3 regions of the Promicromonospora vindobonensis genome follow, and region 3 is predicted to be linked to each of the others. Evidence: riboswitches for the same ligand, from Rfam matches in the RefSeq annotation. Region 3 holds a riboswitch; each other region holds the start of a gene.
The links. Region 3 has a riboswitch for thiamine pyrophosphate ahead of thiO (glycine oxidase ThiO). Riboswitches for the same ligand answer to the same signal wherever they lie in the genome.
Positions count from the first base shown of each region.

Region 1: linked by a shared signal. The riboswitch ahead of thiC (phosphomethylpyrimidine synthase ThiC) and the one ahead of thiO (glycine oxidase ThiO) in region 3 are both predicted to bind thiamine pyrophosphate.
Region 2: linked by a shared signal. The riboswitch ahead of ACFS27_RS09505 (thiamine ABC transporter substrate-binding protein) and the one ahead of thiO (glycine oxidase ThiO) in region 3 are both predicted to bind thiamine pyrophosphate.

Region 1 covers NZ_JBHUOG010000002.1:3,265,936-3,270,951, reverse strand. Annotated here, with positions in the region: gene ACFS27_RS27835 (N-acetylmuramoyl-L-alanine amidase) at 1-1,634, shown strand, start outside; gene ACFS27_RS27830 (C39 family peptidase) at 1,750-3,141, opposite strand; TPP riboswitch at 3,227-3,332, shown strand; gene thiC (phosphomethylpyrimidine synthase ThiC) at 3,327-5,016, shown strand, end outside.
Region 2 covers NZ_JBHUOG010000001.1:2,093,551-2,098,566, forward strand. Annotated here, with positions in the region: gene ACFS27_RS09500 (ABC transporter permease) at 1-1,689, opposite strand, end outside; gene ACFS27_RS09505 (thiamine ABC transporter substrate-binding protein) at 1,665-2,744, opposite strand; TPP riboswitch at 2,736-2,840, opposite strand; gene ACFS27_RS09510 (DUF4235 domain-containing protein) at 2,878-3,159, shown strand; gene ACFS27_RS09515 (PAS and ANTAR domain-containing protein) at 3,183-3,959, opposite strand; gene ACFS27_RS09520 (FAD-dependent oxidoreductase) at 4,148-5,016, shown strand, end outside.
Region 3 covers NZ_JBHUOG010000002.1:445,265-450,280, reverse strand. Annotated here, with positions in the region: gene ACFS27_RS15250 (ThiF family adenylyltransferase) at 1-228, opposite strand, end outside; gene ACFS27_RS15245 (thiazole synthase) at 225-1,049, opposite strand; gene thiS (sulfur carrier protein ThiS) at 1,052-1,336, opposite strand; gene thiO (glycine oxidase ThiO) at 1,333-2,523, opposite strand; TPP riboswitch at 2,513-2,615, opposite strand; gene thiE (thiamine phosphate synthase) at 2,697-3,347, shown strand; gene ACFS27_RS15225 (CARDB domain-containing protein) at 4,175-5,016, opposite strand, start outside.

The sequences.
Region 1 (5,016 bases), 2.8 Mb from region 3:
TCCGTGAAGGTGCCGGCACCACGACCCCCGCGGACGGAGCGGTCGTCCTGACCGGCAACCGCGACGTCGTCGTGCCGCGTGCCGCGAGCACGAGCGACCCGGAGGCGGACTGCCCGGAGGACCTGGGCTGCGAGTGGCTGCCCGCCCCGTACGAGAAGGCCTCGCCGGACCTGCCGGACGGCACCGGTGACTACGGCAACCACGACCAGGCCGACCGCACCGGCGCGGGTGGGCCGTCGCTCGACTACATCCTGATCCACGACACCGAGACGGCCTACCAGCCGACGGTCAACCTCGTGCAGGACCCGACCTACCTGGCCTGGAACTACACGCTGCGGTCCTCGGACGGGCACGTCGCGAACCACCTCGACCCGGCCGACGTCGGCTGGCACGCGGGCAACTGGTTCCTGAACATGCACTCGATCGGCCTGGAGCACGAGGGCTGGGCGGGCACCGGTGCCTGGTACACGGAGTCGATGTACCAGTCGTCGGCGGCGCTGGTGCGCCACCTCGCGGAAGAGCACGACATCCCGCTGGACCGGGCGCACGTCATTGGGCACGACCAGGTGCCCGGCATCCTGCCCGGGTACACCAAGAACGTGCACTGGGACCCGGGCCCGTACTGGGACTGGGACCACTACTTCGAGCTGCTCGGCGCCCCCATCGGTGGCGACCTGGAGGCGACGACCAGCGTCGAGCAGGGCGACGTCGTCGAGGTGCGGACCGGGTACGCCGACAACCCGAACACGGTGACGGGCTGCGAGGCGGCGTCCCCGGGCTCGGGCGCCTGCGTGGAGGGGGCCGGCACGAACTTCCGCTACCTGCACCAGTCGCCGTCCGACGACGCGCCGCTGGCGAAGGACCCGGGCTGGAAGCCGGACGGGTCGAACGGGACCACGTACGCGAGCGACGTGAGCGCGCGCGTGCAGTCGGGGCACAAGCTGGTCGTCGACCGGGTCGAGGGTGACTGGCTCGGCGTGTGGTGGGCCGGGTCGCTCGCGTGGCTGCACAACCCGGCCGACCGGCCGGTCGTGGTGCCCGCGACGGCGCAGACCGTCACCGTCGCGGGCGATGCCCCGGCGCCGGTCTTCGGGCGGGCCTATCCGGAGGCGGCCGCCTACGAGGACCACCCTGGCGTCCCGGTGCAACCGGTCACGCCGATCGAGTACGAGGTCGGCGTGGAGCAGACGTACGCGGTGGCCGACGACGACGTGGCATCCGACTACTACCGGGCTACGACGTTCGACGGCTCCGGGCCGGGCGACCGCACGGTGGTGCGCGGCGACGACGTCTACTACCAGGTGTGGCTGGCGCACCGGCACGTGTTCGTCAACGCCGACGACGTCGAGCTGCACGACCCGGTGGTGGCCGACGTGTCCGGGCCGGTCATCGAGGGGCGGGCAAAACCCGGGAAGATCCTGACCGCCGACGCAGGCACGTACCTCCCGGCCGACGTCGACGTCAGCTACCGGTGGCTGCGCGACGGCGAGCCGCTGCCCTGGGCGACCGGCCCTCGGTACCTGGTGACCGGCCACGACCGGGGCGCTGAGCTCACGGTGCAGGTGACGGTCTCCGCGGAGGGCTACACGACGGCGTCGTACACCTCGGAACCACGGGAGGTCCCGGGCCGATAGAGCGGTCGCGGGGGCGACGGTACGCACGCGGGGTGCGTTGCGCTCAGTAGAGCTTGTCTACTCTGTGCAACGCATCCCGCGTGCTAACTGTCCTTCCCTGTCGGCCGGAGGCCGGTTACCAGTTCGGGGTGACCCCCGGCAGGTTGTGGGGGAGCTTCACGTCGTGCGGGTGGTAGACGTACGTGATGCCGTCGGTCGACGTCTGCCACACACGCTCGAAGTTCTCCCGTGTGTACACGGAGCGCACCGCCTCGTTGCTGGCCTTGTTCGGGTCGTTGATGATCGGGTCGCCGTCGGCGGTGAACCCGACGAGCGTGACGATGTGCCCGTTGGTGCCGTAGCCGGCCTCCGGCATCTCCTCCTCCTCGAAGTTGATCGAGAGGATGAGCGGGATGCCTGCCTCGATGAACCGCTCGGCCTCCGCGAGGGACCGCAGCCGGGTCACGAAGGACTCCAGCCCGAACGTGTTCGCGTAGGCGGCGTTGAACGGCCAGTTGCCCGCGCCCTCGTACGCGTAGTCCCACGTCCGCATGGCGGCGTAGTCGACCTGCGGGTCACCGTTCGGCGCCTCGATGCCCTCCAGCTCCTCCGCCGGGACCTCGAGGCCGTAGGAGTAGATCACCATCGTCGACGACGTCGGCGAGCACCACACCTGTCCGCCGCCCCCGAACTCCGGGTACTCGCCGCGGTGGATGTTCTGGCTGAACTGCGGCACGTCGAGCGCCAGCTCACCTCCGAGCGTGAAGTCGCTGGTGCCCGTGTAGTGCGCGTCGGGCAGGTACTCGTTGGTCATGGTGCTCACCGAGTCGAGCCGAGGGGAGACCCGGGTGCCCTCTGGCCGGTACAACGTGGCCCGGGTCTGGAACGCGTCCGGCTCGTGGCCCGACTTCGCGACGTAGGTGTCCGTGAACAGGTACGCGTCCGCGTCGGTCTGGCCGTTCACGGACGTGCGGTGGATGTCGCCGACGCTGCCGTCGGCCGGCGCGAACTCGGTGCCCGACGCCCAGCGGCTCATCACGAACCACTTGGTCCAGGTCCCGTCGGCCTTGCGGCCCCGGAACTCGATCTCGACCCACGTGCCCGTGGGGGTGTGTGCGTTCCACGAGCTCACGGACTCGTCGATCAGGTATCCGGCCTCGACGACCGGCGACGTCCACCGGCCGGTCTCGTAGGTGACGGGCGTGCCGTCACCGAACGGGTCGGTGTACTCGACGGTGTCGCCGGTACCGCGCAGCACGAGCCCGCCCTTGGCGCCCGGCCGCAGGTTCGACGACTTTCCCTCGCGCAGCTCGCGGTACCCGTCCCATGCGGTCAGCGTGATCTGGTTGTCCGACGCCGCCGTGCCCGCCTCGGGCTCGCCCGCCGCCGGCAACGCACTCGCCACGATCCCTGCTTGCACCACGAACGCTCCCGTCGCTGCCAGCGCGAACGCCCTTGTCCGCAGCTTTCCTCGAATCGACATGCCTGCCTCCATGTCCTGGGCCCACTTCTGGGTGGAGCGAGCCATGGGGCTTCTTTATCACCAGCGGCCCCCGTTTGGCTCCGAAAGAGACCCGCCGATCGTAGGCAACCCTGAGGTGCTAACGTCATCGGCGATCCCACGGGTGCCTCGCGCAGGGGCTGAGATCGGGCTGGACGGCCCGGGACCGTTGAACCTGTCCGGTTAACACCGGCGTAGGAAGCAGGAGTCTGATGATGGAGAACACCCAGTCCCGCACGCTCGCGTACGACCACGAGCACGACGGCGGGGACAGCACACCGCACGACGACACCGGCCTGCGGGTGCCGGTCACCGAGATCGCCCTGGCGCCGTCGCCCGACGGCACCCCGAACGAGCCCGTGCGGGTCTACCGCACCCAGGGGCCCGGTTCCGACCCGGTGCGCGGGCTCGCACCGGCCCGAGAACCCTGGGTCGTGGCGCGAGGAGACACGCAGGAGTACGACGGACGCCGCAGGGACCTGACGGACGACGGAAGGGGCGCCGTCCGCCGGGGCGCCGCCTCGCAGGAGTGGCAGGGCGAACGACGTCGTCCGCGCCGGGCTCTCCCCGGCCGGACCGTCACCCAGATGCACTACGCACGCCAGGGCGTGATCACGCCGGAGATGCGGTTCGTCGCGGTGCGCGAGGGCTGCGACGTCGAGCTGGTGCGCAGCGAGGTCGCCGCGGGCCGGGCGATCATCCCGAACAACGTGAACCACCCGGAGTCCGAGCCGATGATCATCGGCAAGGCGTTCCTCGTGAAGGTCAACGCGAACATCGGCAACTCGGCCGTCCACAGCTCTATCGCGGAGGAGGTGGAAAAGCTCGAGTGGGCCACCAAGTGGGGCGCCGACACGGTCATGGACCTGTCCACCGGTGACGACATCCACACCACCCGCGAGTGGCTCCTGCGAAACTCTCCGGTGCCCATCGGCACGGTGCCGATCTACCAGGCCCTCGAGAAGGTGAACGGTGACGCGAGCGCGCTGACCTGGGAGGTCTACCGCGACACGGTGATCGAGCAGTGCGAGCAGGGCGTCGACTACATGACCGTGCACGCCGGCGTGCTGCTGCGCTACGTGCCGCTCACCGCGGACCGGGTCACCGGCATCGTCTCGCGCGGCGGGTCGATCCTGGCGGGCTGGTGCCTGGCGCACCACCAGGAGAACTTTCTCTACACCCACTTCGACGAGCTCTGCGAGATCTTCGCGGCCTACGACGTGGCGTTCTCCCTGGGCGACGGCCTGCGCCCGGGGTCGCTCGCCGACGCGAACGACACGGCGCAGTTCGCCGAGCTCGACACCCTCGCGGAGCTCACGAAGCGGGCGTGGGCGTACGACGTCCAGGTGATGGTCGAGGGGCCGGGACACGTCCCGTTCCACCTGGTACGGGAGAACGTCGAGCGGCAGCAGGAGCTCTGCGACGGCGCGCCGTTCTACACGCTCGGTCCGCTGGTGACCGACATCGCGCCCGGGTACGACCACATCACCTCGGCCATCGGTGCCACGGAGATCGCCCGGTATGGCACCGCGATGCTCTGCTACGTCACGCCGAAGGAGCACCTCGGGCTGCCGGACCGCGACGACGTGCGCACCGGCGTCGTGACCTACAAGATCGCCGCGCACGCGGCCGACGTCGCCAAGGGACACACCGGCGCCCGCGACCGGGACGACGCCCTGTCCAAGGCCCGCTTCGAGTTCCGCTGGCGTGACCAGTTCAACCTCTCGCTCGACCCGGAGCTCGCCGAGGCCTTCCACGACGAGACGCTCCCGGCCGAGGCCGCGAAGACCGCGCACTTCTGCTCGATGTGCGGGCCCAAGTTCTGCTCGATGCGGATCTCGCAGGACATCCGCGACGAGTTCGGCGGCGCGCAGGCCCAGGCGGCGCTCGCGGACACGGCGG
Region 2 (5,016 bases), on a different contig from region 3:
CCCTCCGGCGCGCTCGTCGCGCAGCCGCTCCGCCACCATCATCACCGTCGCGGTCAGGACTGCGAGCACCACCGACGCGGCGAGCGCCATCCCGTAGTTCTCCGCCCCTGGCCGTCCGATGAGGCGGTAGATCACGACGGGCAGGGTGGCGCCGTCGGGCCGCGCGAGGAACGACGTCGCGCCGAACTCACCGAGCGACACCGCGAACGCGAACCCGGTGGCCAGCCCGACCGACCGCAGGGCGATCGGCAGGTCCACCGTCCGCAGCACGCGGCCCGGCCCGGACCCGAGCACCGCGGCGACCTCGCGCAGCCGCGGGTCGATCGCCCGGAGCACGGGCAGCACGGTACGCACGACGAGCGGGACGGCGACGACCGCCTGTGCCACCGGGACGAGCAGCCCGGAGGTCCGCAGGTCGACACCGAGCACTGGCTGGTCCATGGTGATGAGGAACCCGAAGCCGACGGTCACGGCGGACACGCCCAGCGGGAGCATGAACAGCCCGTCGAGCGTCCCGACGGCGCGGCGCGCGCCGAGGGACCGTGGTCGCCGGGACACCACGAGCGCCACGAGCCCTCCGACGACCAGGGAGATCACCGTCGCGGTCAGCGCAACTCGCAGCGACGTCGCCGTGGCCTCCCAGACGGTCACCACCAGCGCGTTCCGCTCTCCCGTGGTCCCGAGGGCCACGTAGTTCCCCAGGCCGAGTGACCCGTCCGGCTCGCGGAAGGACCGGGCCACCAGTCCGGCCAGCGGCAGCACCATGAGCCCGACGACGATCGCCGCGCCCACCAGCGCCATCGTCACGTCCCGTGGCGACCGCCAGGACAGCCGCTTGGCCGAGCCCTTTGCGGACACGAGGCGCAACGCGGCCTCGCGGCGGCTGCGGGCCCTTGCCGACATGGCGAGGGCAGCCGAGATGACGACGAGCTGCATGATCGAGAGCACCGAGGCCGACCGCAGGTCGAGGAACTGGGTGGTGCGGGTCCAGATCTCGGTCTCGATGGTCCCGTACCGCGCACCGCCGAGCACCAGGACAACTCCGAATGCCGTGGCGCAGAACAGGAACACCACCGAGGCCGCTGACGCAACGGCCGGGGCGAGGGACGGCAGGACCACCGTCCGGAACACCCGCGCGGGACTCGCGCCGAGGGAGGCGGCGGCCTGCTCGGTCCGCGGGTCGAGGCGCTCCCAGAGCCCGCCCACGGTGCGCACCACCACGGACACGTTGAAGAAGACGAGCGCGACGACGATGCCGGCCAGCGACTCCTCCAGCCCGAGGAACCCGAGGATGCCGCCGGGCGCGAACAGGGTGCGGAACGCGACGCCGACCACGACGGCAGGCAGCACGAACGGCACGGTCACGAGCCCGCGCACCAGGCTGCGGCCGGGGAACGACCGCCGGTACAGCAGGTAGGCGAGCGGCAGGCCGAGCAGCACGGAGAACGCGGTGCCGAGCACGGCCTGCGCCAGGGTGAACCCGACGAGCCGCCAGGTGCGCGGACGGAGGACCACCTCGGTGAAGCCGGTGAGGTCGACCACGCCGTCGGGCACGAAGCCGCGGACGACGAGCGAGGCAACGGGCCAGGCGAAGAAGATGGCAAGGAAGCCGAGCGGAACGGCGACCGCCGCCGCCCACAGCAGCGGCGCCGCCCCGCGCCGGCTCAGCCGAGCACTGTCTCGGTCCACCGCTCTATCCACTCGTCGCGGTGCTCACTCACCTCGGTGGGGTCCACCTCGAACGGCGCGTCGGCCTGCGGCGCGAACTTCTGCCAGTCGGCGGGCAGCTCCACCGAGGAGTCGGCCGGGTACATGTACATCGACTCGGGCAGCGCGGACTGGACGTCCTCCGTCAGCAGGAAGTCGACGAGCTCCCGCGCGCCCTCGGGGTTGTCGGACCCTGCGAGCACGCCCGCGTACTCGACCTGCCGGAAGCACGTCTCCAGCAGGGCGCTCGTGGTCGACTCGGACCCGTCCTCGTTCACCGTGAACGCCGGCGACGTCGCGTACGACAGCGCGAGCGGACGTTCGCCGCCCTCGCCCGCACCCGAGAAGTCCACGTAGTACGCGTCCTCCCACGAGTCGGCGACCTTGACGCCGTTGTCCGCGAGGGACGTCCAGTAGTCCTCGAACCCGTCCTCGCCGAACGCCCCGATCGTCGCCAGCAGGAACGCGAGCCCCGGGGACGACGTCGCAGGGTTGGTCACCACGAGCAGGTCGCGGTACTTCGGGTCGGCCAGGTCGTCCAGGGTCTTCGGGACCTCGAGGCCGGACTTCTCGAACCAGGCCTCGTCTGCGTTCACGCAGACGTCGCCCTGGTCGATCGGGGTGAGCGCCGCGCCGAGCTGCTCCGCGCCGTCGGGCAGGCCCTCCGGCGTGTACTCCTCGACCACGCCCTCCTCCAGCGCGCGGGAGGCGAACGAGTTGTCGATGCCGAACACGGCGTCGCCGAGCGGGGCGTCCTTGGTGAGCACCAGCTGGTTCACCAGCGTTCCGGCGTCGCCCGCCGCGCTGACCTCTACGGTCAGTCCGGACTCCTGCTCGAACCGGTCGACCAGCTTCTCGTCGAGGGCCCAGGAGTCGTGGGTCACGAGGGTCACGGTGCCCGACGCCGACGGGTCACCCGCGTCGCTCCCGGAGCCGCCACCACCGCAGCCGGCGAGCAGCAGCGCCACGGAGAGCGCTCCGGCGACCGGTCCAGCATGGATGGTGCCCCCGTGGGCACCGGAAAGACGCAACATCATGCCTCGACTTCCTCCGCCGGTGTGACCCGGATCAGGTTCAAGGGTCTGCGGTTTTCCGCACTCTCAGCGCTGTCGGGCGCTCCCCTGTCGTTTCCAGGCAGCCTACTGGCCCATCGGGGGCTACGGTGTGAAGGTGGCCCAGATTGAGACGGAACAGACACTCGCCGAGAAGCTCGGCACTCTTGCCCTGACGCTCGCGGCCGGCTGGGCCGCGCAGAAGGCAGTCAGCATGATCTGGAAGGGCGTGACCGGCAACGACGCCCCCAACAAGCCGGACGACCCGGAGCTGGACCTGGTGCAGGCCACCGTGTTCGCTGCGGTCGCCGCAGGGACAGCGGTGTTCGCGAAGCGCCTGGCGGCGAAGGGCGCGTCGAAGGCAGCCCTGCGGCTCGCCGCCCGCCGCTCAGCGCACTGACCGGCCCAGCCCCGGATCCTCGCTCAGCGCGCCGCCTTGCGCGGCCGCCGGGTGAGCAGCGGGTCGTGCCCGCGTGGCCTGCCCACTGGCTCGACCCCGTCGAGCACGCGCGCCAGCACTGCCTGCGTCACGCCTGCCGGCTCGCGGTCGACCCGCAGCCTGGTCATGACCTGGTCCGCCGCCAGGCGCAGCGGGATATCCGCCCGGCCCGCGGCCTCGAGCAGCAGGCGCTCCGCGGTCTCCTCGGAGACCCCGCGAACGGCCATGATGACGCCCTTGGCCTGCTCGATCACGGCCTGGCTCACGAAGGCCCTCGTCACCACGGCGGACGATCGCCGGGCCAGCGCCTCCTTCTGGACCGGCGTGGCATCCACGACGTACCCGATCAGCTCCGGCGAGTGGCCGGAGCCACCCCGCGAGCCCTGACCGATGACGACCACCGACCGTGTCCGACCCTTGCGGTCCACGATCCGGTGTGAGCAGGCGAACGGCCGGCCGAGCCGCAACGCCTCGGTGGCGGCGCGGACCACCCGGCTCCGATCGTCCGGATGTTTTCGGGAACTGAGCGCCTCGAGGCCTGGTTCCACCTCGTGCCGCTTCCAACCGTGCATGGTGTAGATCTCGTCGGACCACCACCAGCTACCCGACGAGAGGTCGACGCGGAAACGGCCGACCAGCAGGTTGGTGCCGAGGCCCAGAGCATGTGCCAGGTCGCCCGCCGAGAAGCTCGGTGGTTCCGTCGCGACATCTCCCCCGGCACCGTCCACAACACTGAGCGCGGGCTGTTTGAAAGAGGACATCTCAACCTCCCAGATCCGATGTGGACTGGGAGCCGCTTCATGACTCCGCGCCGTCAATTGTAGAGCGGTTCTCCTGCTTCGACAGCCCGGCGGGGACATCCCGTGGTGTCGGCGCGCTGCGAGTGCCAAGCCCTCGTGCCAGCCTGAGATCGCCCACTGCGACCGACCACCGGCACCGGAGGTGCACCGTGAGCGAGACTCCCCACGACATGACGACGGAGCCGGGCACCGCACGCGGAGGCGCACCGAACATCCTGGCCCCCGGCCCTCTGCGCACCGACGTCGCCGTCGTGGGCGCCGGGCTCACCGGCGTCCTGACGGCCCAGCTGCTCGCCGAGGGCGGAGCGAACGTCGCGGTCCTCCACGCCGGCTCCGCGCGCACCACCACCACCGCCCGTTCGACCGGCAAGCTGTCGGTGCTGCAGGGCACCCGGCTCGCGCAGATCGCGCGGTACGGGGACGACGTCGTGCGGGACTTCCTCGCTGCGGGCTTCGCGGGCCTCGGGTGGCTGCGCCGCACTCTCGAGGACCTCGCCGTGCCCGTCGACAACCGCGATGACCTGACCGTGGCGACCGCACCCGAACAGGCGGCCGACATCGATGCGGTGCTCGCGATCTGCGCGCGCCAGGGTCTCGCAGGGGTGCAGTGGGAGGAGGACCCGCCGTACCCCGTGCGGTCCTACGGCGCGGTGCGCCTGCCGGGCCAGGCCCAGGTCGACCCCCTGCGCATGCTCTCGGCGCTCAGCTCCCGTCTGCGGTCCCGCGGCGTACCGGTGCACGACGGCGTCCGGGTCCGGCAGGTGCGCAGGCTCCGCTCGGGCGTCGCGCTGCGCACGAACCGTGGCACCGTGCTCGCCGACCGCGTCGTGCTGGCCACCGGCACCCCGCCCGGCCGCCTGGGCGGCCTGTTCCTGCGGCTGGAGGCCGGTCGCAGCCTGCTCACCACCTGGGACGTGGCGGACCCCGGTGCGCTGCCGCCCGGCTTCGCCGACACCATGTCGATCACGGCCGGATCGCCGGTGCGTTCGCTGCGCATGGCCGACGGGCTGCTCATGGT
Region 3 (5,016 bases):
GACGACGTCGTCGTCCACGATCCCCAGCGTGCCGACGCCCGCAGCGGCGAGGTAGAGCAGGATCGGGCTGCCGAGGCCGCCGGCTCCCACCACCAGCACACGCGCGTTCGCCAGCCGGCGCTGGCCCGCCGGGCCCACGCCGGGCAGCACGAGGTGCCGGGCGTATCGCGCGAGCTCGTCACGGCCGAGCTCCCGACCGGTCTCGACCAACGGCGGCAGCGCGGTCACAGGGCCAGGTCCAGGTTGTCGCCGACGCGCACCAGCCCGTCGGCAGGGGACGACGCCAGCGCCCGCTCCCGGCGCGGTGACCGGCCGGCGTGCGCGGCGTCGTACCCCGCCTCGACGGCGAGCCGCATGGCACGGGCCATGCGCACCGGGTCGGCGGCGCGCGTCACGGCGGTCGCGAGCAGCACGGCGTCGCACCCGAGCTCCATCGCCAGTGCGGCATCAGAGGCCGTGCCGATGCCCGCGTCCAGGATCACCGGCACCGCCGACGCCGCGGCGATCGCCTCGATGTTGCGCGGGTTGGCGATACCGAGCCCCGAGCCGATGGGCGACCCGAGCGGCATGACCGCCGCGCAGCCCACGTCCTCCAGCCTGCGCGCGACGATCGGGTCGTCGTTCGTGTACGGCAGGACGGTGAAGCCGTCGTCGACCAGGATCTTCGCCGCCTCGACCAGACCGATCGCGTCGGGCAGCAGGGTCACGTCGTCGGCGATGACCTCCAGCTTGATCCAGTCGGTCTCGCACGCCTCCCGCGCGAGCTGCGCCGTGAGCACCGCCTCGCGCACGGAGAAGCAGCCGGCGGTGTTCGGCAGGGCGCGGATGCCCAGGCGCGCGAGCAGGCCCCAGATCGACGGGTCCCCCGCGCCGGCCGGGTCGCCCGACGGGCGGGGCCGGGACACCCGTCGCATCGCGACGGTGGTCAGCTCGGTGCCCGACGCCACGAGGGCGTCCTCGAGGGCGAGCAGGCTCGCCGCTCCCCCCGTGCCCATGACCAGTCGTGAGCCGAGCTGCGTGCCCGCGATGGTGAGTGGTGTCTCCTGCATGGTCAGCCTCCCTGGACCGCGGTGACGATCTCGACACGGTCGCCCGGCCGGACCGTCGTGGTGCTCCAGGCGCCGCGCGGCACGACGGCGTCGTCCAGCGCCACCGCGACGCCCTGCGGTGCGCCGTCGACCACGAGACCGGGCAGGAGGCGGGCAACCAGGTCGGTGACGGGCAGCTCGCCGTCGAGCCGGTACGGCTCACCGTTGACGACGGCGGTGCCTGCGGGCCCGTGGTGAGCCCCCGGGTTCTCCGGGTGCGGGTGCTGTGTGGACGGGGCGGTGCTCATGCCGTGCCTCCTCTAGTCGTGCTGTACGTGTCGGCGAACCTGCGCGGGTCCGCGAACTGGTGAGCGGCTTCGATGGCCTCCGCGGCCTGCGATCCGACCGGTGCCACCCCCAGCACCCGGTCGACGGCGGCCGCCGTCAGCGCCGTGAGCAGGATGCCGTTGCGGTGGTGCCCGGTGGCCAGGCAGAGGCCCTCGGCGGCCCGGCCGAGCAGCGGAGCGTTGTCCGGGCTGCCGGGCCGGGAACGGGTGGTGGTCTCCACGAGGACGGCGTCGTCGAGCCCTGGCAGGAGCGCGCGGGCGTCACGCAGCAGGGCGAAGACGTCGCCGGCGCGCGTCAGACGGTCGTCCTCGCGCTCGTCCGACGTCGCACCGACGACCACCTGGCGCCGCCCGTCGGCCCGCAGCGCGCGGGGCACCGCGTAGATCGGACGCCCCTGGACCGTGCCGCGCACCACGACCGCCGGCGACCGGTCGGCGTCGGCATCGAGGCGCAGCGTCGTGCCGGGAACCGGCCGGGTGGGCGCGCCCGCGAACAGGGTCCCGCTGGCGTGGCCGGCGGCCAGGACCACCGTCCCTGCCGCGTACCCGGCGCCCGCCTCGTCGACCGCGCCGACCACCGCGCCGTCTGCCCATGTCAGCGAGACCGCGGCGCGGCGGACGAAGGTGCCGCGCGCCGCGACGACGGCGGCCAGCGCCCGGTGCACCGCACGGGGGTCGACCCGGTGGTCGCGGGGCACCCATGCCGCGCCGGCCACCCGTTGCCCGACGGCGGGCTCGCGGTGCCGCGCCTCGTCCGGCGGGATCTCCGCCGAGCCGAGATCCCACTCGCTGTGCAGGGCGAGCATGCGGCGCATCGCGACCAGGTCGTCGCTGTCGTAGGCGAGCGCGAGCGTCCCGGTCGTCTCCAGCCCGACGGCGCCCGGTGGCAGTCCCGCCGCGCGTTCGAGCGACTCGGCGAACGCCGGCCAGAGGGCGAGCGAGGCGGTGCCGAGGCGGGCCTGGCCCGCTTCCCCGAAACCTGCCTCCATGACGGGTGCGAGCATGCCCGCTGCGGCGTGGGTCGCGCCGTCGCCGGGCGACGGGTCGAGGACGACGACGCTCGCGCCGGCCTCCAGCGCACGCCAGGCAGCGGTCAGGCCGATGATGCCCCCGCCGATGACGAGGACGTCGCACACACGACTGCTCACATGTTCTCCCTTCGCTGGCATGACCCAGATCAGGTTCGACGGTCGGCGCTCTCGCCCTCTCAGCCCCGTGCGGGGCTCCCGTGCACGCGACAACCATAACCCGGCCCGAGGGGCGGCCTGGCGGGTGGACCGGGAGGCACGGCACGGGCCGGCGTCTGCCTACACTCGCGCTCGTGGACCCCCGAAACCGCCTCGCCGACGCCCACCTGTACCTGTGCACGGACGCCCGCCAGGACACGGACGACCTCGAACCGTTCCTGCACGCGGCGCTGGAGGGCGGCGTCGACGTCGTCCAGCTCCGGGACAAGTCGCTGGACGCGGCCCGCGAGGTCGAGCTGCATGCACTCGTCGCCCGGGTCGCCGCGGAGCACGGTGCGCTCTGGGCGGTCAACGACCGCGCCGACATCGCCCAGCTCACCGGTGCGCCGGCGGTGCACATGGGCCAGGGCGACCTCCCGCCGCACGCCGTCCGGGCCCTGCTGGGCGACAGCCCCGTCCTCGGCCGCTCCACCCACTCCCTGGACCAGGCGCTGGCCGCAGAGGCCGATCCGGGGGTCGACTACTTCTGCGTCGGACCCCTGTGGGCGACACCGACCAAGCCGGGCCGCCCCGCCGTCGGGCTGGACCTGCTGCGTGACGTCGCCGCCCGCGAGCCGGCCACGCCCTGGTTCGCCATCGGCGGGATCGACGCCGCCCGCCTCGACCAGGTGCTCGACGCCGGGGCCCGCCGCGTCGTCGTCGTCCGTGCGATCACTCAGGCCGCGGACCCCCGGGCCGCGGCGGCCGAGCTGCGCCGCCGGGTCACCGACGCAGGGCTGCGCTGACGGGGGGCTGCGCTGACGGGGGCCTGCGCTGAGGGGGCCTGCGCCGAGGGGGCCTGCGCCGACCGCGCTACTCGGGGGCCCGTCTGCAGCGCGCGCACCTCGATCGTGGAACCGCCGGGCCGACGATCACTGCTCGGCCCAGCCGAGCGCGGCCTCCTCGTCGGAGAGCGCCGAACCGCAAGTTGATGGTCCTCCGCCGGTCTGACGGACCTCGAACCGCAAGTTGACGGTCCTCCGCCGGTCTGACGGACCTCGAACCGCAAGTTGACGGTCCTCCGCCGGTCTGACGGACCTCGAACCGCAAGTTGACGGTCCTCCGCCGGTCTGACGGACCTCGAACCGCAAGTTGACGGTCCTCCGCCGGTCTGACGGACCTCGAACCGCAAGTTGACGGTCCTCCGCCGGTCTGAAGAGCGCCGAACCGCAAGTCCCGCTTCCTTCTCGACGCCGAACCGAATGTTGATGGTCGATCAGCGCCCTGATCGACGCGTGACTTGCGGTTCGGCGCGACCGGTGACCAGCAACTTGCGGTTCGACGGTGAGTTAGCCGCTTGAACACGAACAACTTGCGGTTCGACGTGCCCGAGCCGAGCAACTTGCGGTTCGGCGCAACCCGTGACCCGTGACCTGCAACCAGCAACCAGCAACCAGCAACCAGCAACCAGCAACCAGCGACCAGCGACCAGCGAGTCGACAGCGAGTCGACAGCGAGTCGACAGCGAGTCGACAGCGAGTCGACAGCGAGTTGGTGCCGCCATCCGCCTGCCGGATGACGACACCAACCCTGGTTCGGCTGTGGAGCCGACCCTGCCTGGAGCCGACCGCGCCTACTCGCCGGTGAACACGAACGTCGAACCCGGCTCCTTCTCGATGTCCCCCTCACCGGAGTTGGTGACGGTCACGTTCGAGAGGATCGCATTGCCGCGAGCGCCGCCCATCGCGAGGATGCCGGACCCGTTGTTCGACCGGTCGATGCGCACGTCCGTGATGCGCACGTCGGGCATGTTCCCGCCGCCGTTCTTGAACTGGATGCCGTCGTAGGTGGAGTCGACGATGTCCGTGTCGCGGATGGTGACCCCGACGATGTCGTGCGTCTGCGGGAAGATCGTGATGGCGCCGAACTCCTGGTCCTCGTTCCAGAACGCCCCGCCGGTGCGGTGGAGGCCGTTGTTGGCGATGAGCGTCGTCCCCGAGAACGGCAGCGGGCTGTGGTCGGTCGCCAGCATGATGCCGGGGTAGTTCATCGTGTCCGAGATCAGGTTGTTCTCGATGCTGTTGTCGTAGCCGCCGTAGATCGCTATGCCGTTGGCGCGCCACGGCAGCTGCACCGTGTTGTTGCGGAACGTGTTGTCGTGCCCGATGTCGACCGCCGGGTCCTTGACGTACGGGTTGGCCCAGACGGCGAGCGCGTCGTCGCCCGTGTTGCGCAGCGACGAGTTGAGCACGCTGGAGTTGCGGGTGCCGTTGCTGAAGTTGACGCCGTCCGCGTAGGTGTTGCGGATGCGCATCCCGCTGAGCTGCAGCCCGTCGGCCGGGCCCCACAGCTCGGGGATGTTCGAGTAGTCGCGGCCGACCCAGACGGCGACGTTCGCGTGCTCGATCCATACGTTGCTGATCTTCGTGTCCTTGCCGAACCGGCCGTTCAGGCCGACGCCGCCCTCCTGCTGGC